DNA from 3 places in the Streptomyces sp. R11 genome. Region 2 is predicted to be linked to each of the others. Evidence: riboswitches for the same ligand, from Rfam matches in the RefSeq annotation. Region 2 holds a riboswitch; each other region holds the start of a gene.

Region 1 (2,255 bases), 3.6 Mb from region 2:
TACTGAACCTCGCGCGCGACGACGTGCAGGAGTACCTCTGGCAGCAGCTCGACGCACTCCTCTCCAGCGCCCCGATCGACTACGTGAAGTGGGACTTCAACCGCTGCTTCACCGACGCCGGCTGGCCCGGTGAGGCGTACCCGCAGCGCCTGTGGGTCGACCATGTGCGCGCTCTGTACGCCCTGCTGGACCGGCTGCGCGCCGCTCACCCCGGCGTCGCCTTCGAGTCCTGCTCGGGCGGCGGCGGACGGATCGACCTCGGTGTGCTCAGCCGTACCGACCAGGTGTGGACCTCGGACAACACCGACCCCCTCGACCGGCTCGCGATCCAGCACGGCTTCAGCCAGATCCACCCGGCGAGGGCCATGGCCGCCTGGGTCACCGACAGCCCGAACGCCATGCTCAACCACCGGGCCGCCTCCCTGCGCTTCCGGTTCGTGAGCGCGATGGCCGGAGTGCTCGGCGTCGGCGGCGACCTCACCCGGTGGACCGAGGGGGAGCTGGCCGAAGCGCGGGAGTGGGTGACGCTCTACAGGCAGATCCGGCCCGTGGTGCAGCGCGGCGACCTCTACCGGCTGCGGCCCCCGAGTGGCGGGCTCAGTGCGGTCCAGTACGCACTCGGTGACGAGACGGTCGTCCTGGCCTGGCTCCAGGCTCAGAGCTACGGCGAACCCGCCCCGCCGCTGCGGTTGCGCGCCCTGGACCCGACAGCGTCGTATGAATGCCTTGAAACGGGCGAAATTCACCGAGGGGCTGTATTGGTGCATCACGGACTACGCACCGACTTGCGGGGCGACCTTGATGCGACAGTTATCCGACTGCGTCGCATCTAGGAGTTCTGTCCGAATTGGCGCCTTAAATTCCAACTCGCTCCGGAGTAAAGGGAGCTGGAGAAGTGTCACGTGAGGAGCGTCATATTCGTGACCGTGCGTCGCTCGTCATGTTCACGTAATTCACATGCTTTTCGAGGGGTTTTGAGTCGGGCGACGTCCCGATAATTCACGGAGTGTGACCGGTAATTCCCACAAGGGATCAACGGGAACGCATTCGGACGGAACCCCTCACTTGTTCCGGTGCGTCTTCCTCGCTTACGTTCCACACCAATCCGGACGGACGCCTAATCCTGCCGCCGACCGGATCCCGCGCTAACTCACCCGTACCCGGCAGGAGCGGGGGACCCACAGGTACAACCGCCTGTTCCGGTCTCCGGAACGGCTTGGGGTCAAGTCGCGTCCCGACGCGACCGGGCATCTCCAGCCCGCACCCGACAGCTCACCTCGCAGGCGCCGGAGAGGAATTCGCCATGCCCGCGAAGGGTAAGCATCGCCGCCCGAAGTCCCTGCGCTTCACCCGCTCCATCGCCATCGCCGGAACAGGTGGCGCCGCTCTCGCTCTCCCGCTCATGGGGGCCGCCGGCGCCCACGCCGCTCCCTCTCAGTCCGTTTCGGAAAAGGCCGTTCAGTCCGCTCCGGTCGCCGAGAAGAAGGCCGAGAAGAAGGCCACCGGCAAGAAGGCGGACGCGCGGACCTATTCGGTCAAGGTCGGCGACTACCTTGCGAAGATCGCCGACGACCAGAACGTCAGCGGTGGCTGGAAGAAGCTCTACGCCGACAACCGTGAGGCCGTCGGCGCGGACCCGGCGCTGATCCACCCGGGTCTGAAGCTCACCATCGGCGGCAAGAAGGCCGAGACGAGCGCCCCCAAGTCCTCGTCCGCCCCCTCGTCTTCCTCCTCCGCGCCTTCGAAGCCGTCCTCGGACACGACCGCCTCGAAGTCGTCGGCGTCCAAGTCCGCCGCGTCGAAGACCACCACGACCGCCCAGAGCGCCGAGAACACCAGCGCCTCCAGCGGCTTCTCCGCCCCCCTCGACGGCGCCACCCTCGGCACCGCCTACAAGGTGGCCGGCAGCATGTGGTCCAGCGGCTACCACACCGGTGTCGACTTCTCCGCCCCCACCGGCACCCCCCTGAAGGCGGTCGGCGCGGGCACCGTCGTCTCGGCCGGCTGGGGCGGCGCGTACGGCAACCAGGTCGTCATCCAGCTCGCCGACGGGCACTACGCCCAGTACGCCCACCTGTCCTCGCTGTCCGTCTCCAGCGGCCAGTCAGTGACGGCGGGCCAGCAGATCGGGCTCTCCGGCGCGACCGGCAACGTCACCGGCCCGCACCTCCACTTCGAGATCCGCACCACCCCGGACTACGGCTCGGACCTGGACCCGGTCGCCTACCTCCGCTCGAAGGGCGTCTCCATCGGCT
Region 2 (2,255 bases):
AGCGGTGGGCGCGGTCGCCGTGGTCATCGGGGCCTTCCGCGAGGCCGCCGAGCAGGAGACCACGCTGGAGGCGGTCGCACAGCGCCTGGAGCGGGCGCTGGTGCGCGAGCGCGACCGGCGTGAGTGGGCCGAGTCCGCCGAGGGGTTCACCACCGTCGTACTCGCCGAGCTGCCGCACGGCAGCGGGATCGTGCGCCTCGTCAACCGCGGGCATCCCTCGCCCCTGCTGCTGTACGCCGACGGCACCGTGCGCTCGCTGCCCGCCGCCGAGCCCGCGCTGCCGCTCGGCATGCGAGAGCTGGGCGTCTGGCCCGACCGGGCTCAGGAGGCCGACTGCCCGAGCGGGGCCACGCTGCTCCTGTACACCGACGGCCTGAGCGAGGCACGGGACGGCGACGACCGGTTCTACGACCCCGAGGCGGGACTGGCGGGGCGGGCCAACGCCCGTTGCGAGCCGGCGGCGCTGCTGGAGAAGCTGGCGGCGGAGGTGCGGCGGCACTCCGGGGGCGGGATGGCGGACGACATGGCCCTCATCGCCGTACGGCGGCCATGATGCGGTTCCTTGATCCTTGTCACCGGACGTGACCGGGCGACCCCCCTCCGCATAACAACTGACACACCGTCAACACCTGTGTGGCGTCTGAGGTCTGGCCAACTCGCCCGATTTAGGCCGCTCATGACCCGTAAGTCCAGGCGAAAATCGTTAATGATCAAGTGGAACAGCTTGGAATCCGCACCCCGGGTCTATTAACGTTCGATAACGCAGCGCGGTCGTCCCAGCCGTCACAAGAGGCGGCTCCGTGCGCATGCGCCGAATCTCGAAAGGGAACCGGGGAACCACCAACTTGGGGTGAATCGCGCAGATACCACCGTGAAGTCACGGGCGGTATACGCGCGTAGGAGACCTTCCTGCTCCGAACCCGTCAGCTAACCCGGTAGGCGAGAAGGAAGGAAAGGAGTACGCCCACGTGGCGTCCAACCGGCCTGCCCCGCAAGCCCCGTTCGTGCCGAGCCAGCGCAGCACCGACACCTTCGGCTACGACCGCAACCGCACCGACGAGGGCCCGTTCGAGGAGTGGAATCCCACCGCGGAGTCCCTTCGTCCCGTTCGCGGCAGGCATCGCGTCTCCAAGCAGCGCGGCGGGGGACTCGCCCGCAGCTCCACGGTTCTCGGCGTCGGTGTCATAGCCGCCGTCGGCGCGGGCGGCATGGCCAGCGCGAACAGCGGCAAGCCGCCGGTCGCGATCACCATGCCGGACCTGCCCCTGATCTCGGACGACTCCTCCGAGCCCGCCGAGGACGCGGCCACCGCGCTCAGCACCATGGGCGAGACCTACGACGAGACCGCGCAGGGCGGTTCCGACGCCGGTGAGGCGCTGCGGAGCCGGATCATCGCGCAGGCCGAGTACCAGCAGGACCAGATCGACAGCAAGGCCGCCGCAGCCGCGGTCGCCGCCGCCGAGAAGGAGGCCGCCGACGCGGCCGCCAAGGCGGAGAAGGAAGCCGAGGCCAAGGCCGCCGCCGCGAAGGCAGAGGCCGAGGAGGAGGCCCGCAAGAAGGCCGAGGCCGAGCGCCTCGCCGAGCTGGCCAAGCAGTACACGCTGCCGACCTCCTCCTACACCATCACCTCGACCTTCGGACAGGCCGGCGCCTACTGGTCCTCCGGGTACCACACGGGCCTCGACTTCGCCGCGCCCACCGGCACGCTGATCAAGGCCGTGCACAGCGGCACGATCACGTTCGCCGGCTGGGACGGCTCGTACGGCTACAAGACCGAACTCACCCTCGACGACGGCACCGAGGTCTGGTTCGCGCACCAGTCCTCGATCAGCGTGAGCGTCGGCCAGAAGGTCAACACCGGTGACGTCATCGGCCGCGTGGGCGCCACGGGCAACGTGACCGGCGCCCACCTGCACCTCGAGGTGCACCCCGGCGGCAGCTCCAGCGGCATCGACCCGCTGGCGTGGCTGCGCGGCAAGGGGCTCACGCCCTGAGGCGTTACGGCCTCTGTCCTTGTGAAGTTCCCAGCTGTCCTTCTGAAGTTCCCGGCTGAAGTCCGTTCACACCTGTTCCCCGGCGTTCCTGTCCTGATCCCCGGCAGTCCTGACGGCGTCCCCCCGACGTCAGGGCTGCCGGTATCCGGAGCGCCGGGGTCCGCTTGTTTACGGGAAATTTGCGGCCCTCCCGGAAGATCTGCCTCCGTGACGGACGTTGATGTCGAGCATGACTTCTCTGCGCAAGCTCGGCTCCTCCGA
Region 3 (2,255 bases), 3.1 Mb from region 2:
GGGCCCCGCGGTGGTGCCGTACCAGTAGGGCGGTGCCCGCCTCGCGCTCCAGCTTGGCCAGCTGCTGGGAGAGCGCGGGCGTGGTGTAGCCGAGCCGCTCGGCCGCCCGGGTGATCGAACCCGCCTCGGCGACCGCCACCAGGGCGGCGAGCCTGGTCGGGTCGTACATGCCGGGCTCCTCGTCTGCCTAAACCAATGCTTTAGGGCAGCCCAGGATATTCGAAATACCTGCTGAAGGCTTCCGCGCGGCACGCTGGGTGCCATGGACGCTCAGCTCATCGCCTTCACCGGGGTCTCCGCCGGCCTCGTCGCCATGCCCGGCGCCGACTTCACCGTCGTCGTGCGCAACGCCCTCGTCTCCCGCCGGGCCGGCATCGCGTGCGCGTTCGGGATCGGGGCCGGGCTGCTGGTGCATGTGACGCTGGCGGTGCTGGGGGTCGCCGCGGTCCTGGCCGCCGTACCGGCGCTGTTCCGTGCGCTCCAGGTGGTCGGCGGGGCCTACGTGTTGTACCTGGGCGTCCAGACCCTGCGGCAACGGCGCAGTGAAGTGAGTGAAGTGACGGACACGCGCGAGGATTCCACCGGGCGACCGCTGCGGCAGGGCTTCGTCACCAACGCCCTCAACCCGAAGGCGTCCCTCACGTTCCTCAGCGTGCTGCCGCAGTTCGTGCCCGCGGGCGCTCCCGCGCTGCCCCGGACGCTGCTGCTCGCCCTGATCGTGCTGGCGATCGCGATGGTGTGGTTCCAGGTGGTCGCCCTGCTGGTGGACCGGCTCGGGCGATGGCTCCGCCAGCCGCGCGCCGCCCGGGCGGTCACGACCGTCACCGGCGTCGCGCTGACGGCCTTCGGCGTGGGACTCCTCGCCGGGCCGCTGATGGCCGTCTGACGGCCTTTCTGGTGCCTCGGGGGCGATGACGGCGTGTCAGGCCGCCGCCATCGCCCCCGGGAGGGTCACTTGACCCGGCCGTACCAGACGCTCCTGGTCCAGATCTTCTGCAGCTTTACAACGTCCCCGCTCTTGGGGGAGTGCCAGATCTTTCCCTTCCCGGCGTAGATGCCGACGTGGTAGACGTACGACCCCGAGTGGAAGAACACCAGGTCTCCGGCCTTGCGGCTCTTGGCGGAGATGTGGCGGGTCTTGTTGTACTGCTGGGCCGCCGTACGGGGCAGTTTCTTGCCCGCCTTCTTGAACGAGTACAGCGTCAGCCCGGAGCAGTCGAACCGGTTCGGCCCCGTGGCACCCCACTTGTACGGGGAGCCCTTCTTGGAGGCCGCGACCTGAAGTGCCTTCGTCGCCGGTGTGGCCGCCTCTGCTTCGGACGTGAAGCCGGGCGCCACTATCGAGCCGCCCACTGCGGCGATGGTGAGAGCCGAGGCCGTGCCGGCCCGGGCCATGAGCGACGGGACACGATTGAGCGCAGTCATGCGCAACCCTTCGTCAGCCGCCTGTGAAGGATGACCTGTCGGATTCGGGCTGGCGAAGTTGCCCGGCCGCGTTGCCGCGGCTTCACCCCAAGGGCTGCTCGGATCGAACGAACGTCCGCTCCGGCGACCCGTCTTGCTCGGGTCCTCCACTCCTGCCGATCCACTCCTGTCGACCGGTCATCCGGGCGGCGGCAGGACTCGGCGTCCGCCCGGACCGCCCCGCCGCTGCGGCGGGGGCTTGTCGTCAGACAGGGATCTTGACGCACGGATGAGCGAAATACCCAACGGAACCGGGGATTTGTGGTGTTAGTCACCACTCACCCGTTCGGGTGGGTACCCGCGTGTTCGAGAGGGCGTCCAGGGGGCGAAGGAGTCCCGGACCAGCGATGGAGCGCCTTGTTCCGCCCTGGGCTCATGCCCGTTGCGCAACCCTGATGGGCCAGCAAAAGGAGCCGTTGCTACGCCGATTGGGGGTACGCCGTTTGGTCCGTTTGAGCCTTGTTCCGGACGCCTCGTCAGTGGGATCGAGGCGTCCGGGATCGGCCTGTGCGCGTCGTCAACTGTCGGAGCGCGGCGGCACCGTGACACGAGCCGTGCGGCGCTCCCCGTCCAGCACGCGCAGCGCACGCGCGAGCGTGGGAGCGTGCAGCTCCGTCTCGCCCCGCTGGTGCATCAGCGCCAGCGCGTCCCGCAGCTCGGCCGCCTTGCGGACGAGCGCCTGGGCGGCCCGCAGTCCGCGGTAGGTGTCGCCGTCCTGCGCCGGGTTGATCCGGCCGAGCAGGTCCACCACGTCGAGATAACGGTCGATCAACTCACCCTCCGCGCGGGTC

Evidence for each region. A riboswitch is a leader RNA that binds a small molecule or an ion and turns the genes downstream of it on or off. The one in region 2 is predicted to bind cyclic di-AMP.
Region 1: another riboswitch for cyclic di-AMP. It lies ahead of AB5J55_RS36795 (LysM peptidoglycan-binding domain-containing M23 family metallopeptidase); the one in region 2 lies ahead of AB5J55_RS19960 (M23 family metallopeptidase).
Region 3: another riboswitch for cyclic di-AMP. It lies ahead of AB5J55_RS05895 (C40 family peptidase); the one in region 2 lies ahead of AB5J55_RS19960 (M23 family metallopeptidase).

What each region holds. Positions count from the first base shown of each region.
Region 1 is NZ_CP163432.1:7,948,662-7,950,916, forward strand. Features, by position in the region: gene AB5J55_RS36790 (alpha-galactosidase) at 1-833, shown strand, start outside; cyclic di-AMP (ydaO/yuaA leader) riboswitch at 1,142-1,299, shown strand; gene AB5J55_RS36795 (LysM peptidoglycan-binding domain-containing M23 family metallopeptidase) at 1,304-2,255, shown strand, end outside.
Region 2 is NZ_CP163432.1:4,378,354-4,380,608, reverse strand. Features, by position in the region: gene AB5J55_RS19965 (PP2C family protein-serine/threonine phosphatase) at 1-553, shown strand, start outside; cyclic di-AMP (ydaO/yuaA leader) riboswitch at 800-957, shown strand; gene AB5J55_RS19960 (M23 family metallopeptidase) at 969-1,994, shown strand; gene AB5J55_RS19955 (aldo/keto reductase) at 2,224-2,255, shown strand, end outside.
Region 3 is NZ_CP163432.1:1,296,953-1,299,207, reverse strand. Features, by position in the region: gene AB5J55_RS05905 (LysR family transcriptional regulator) at 1-169, opposite strand, end outside; gene AB5J55_RS05900 (LysE family translocator) at 263-886, shown strand; gene AB5J55_RS05895 (C40 family peptidase) at 952-1,425, opposite strand; cyclic di-AMP (ydaO/yuaA leader) riboswitch at 1,429-1,639, opposite strand; gene AB5J55_RS05890 (hypothetical protein) at 1,982-2,255, opposite strand, start outside.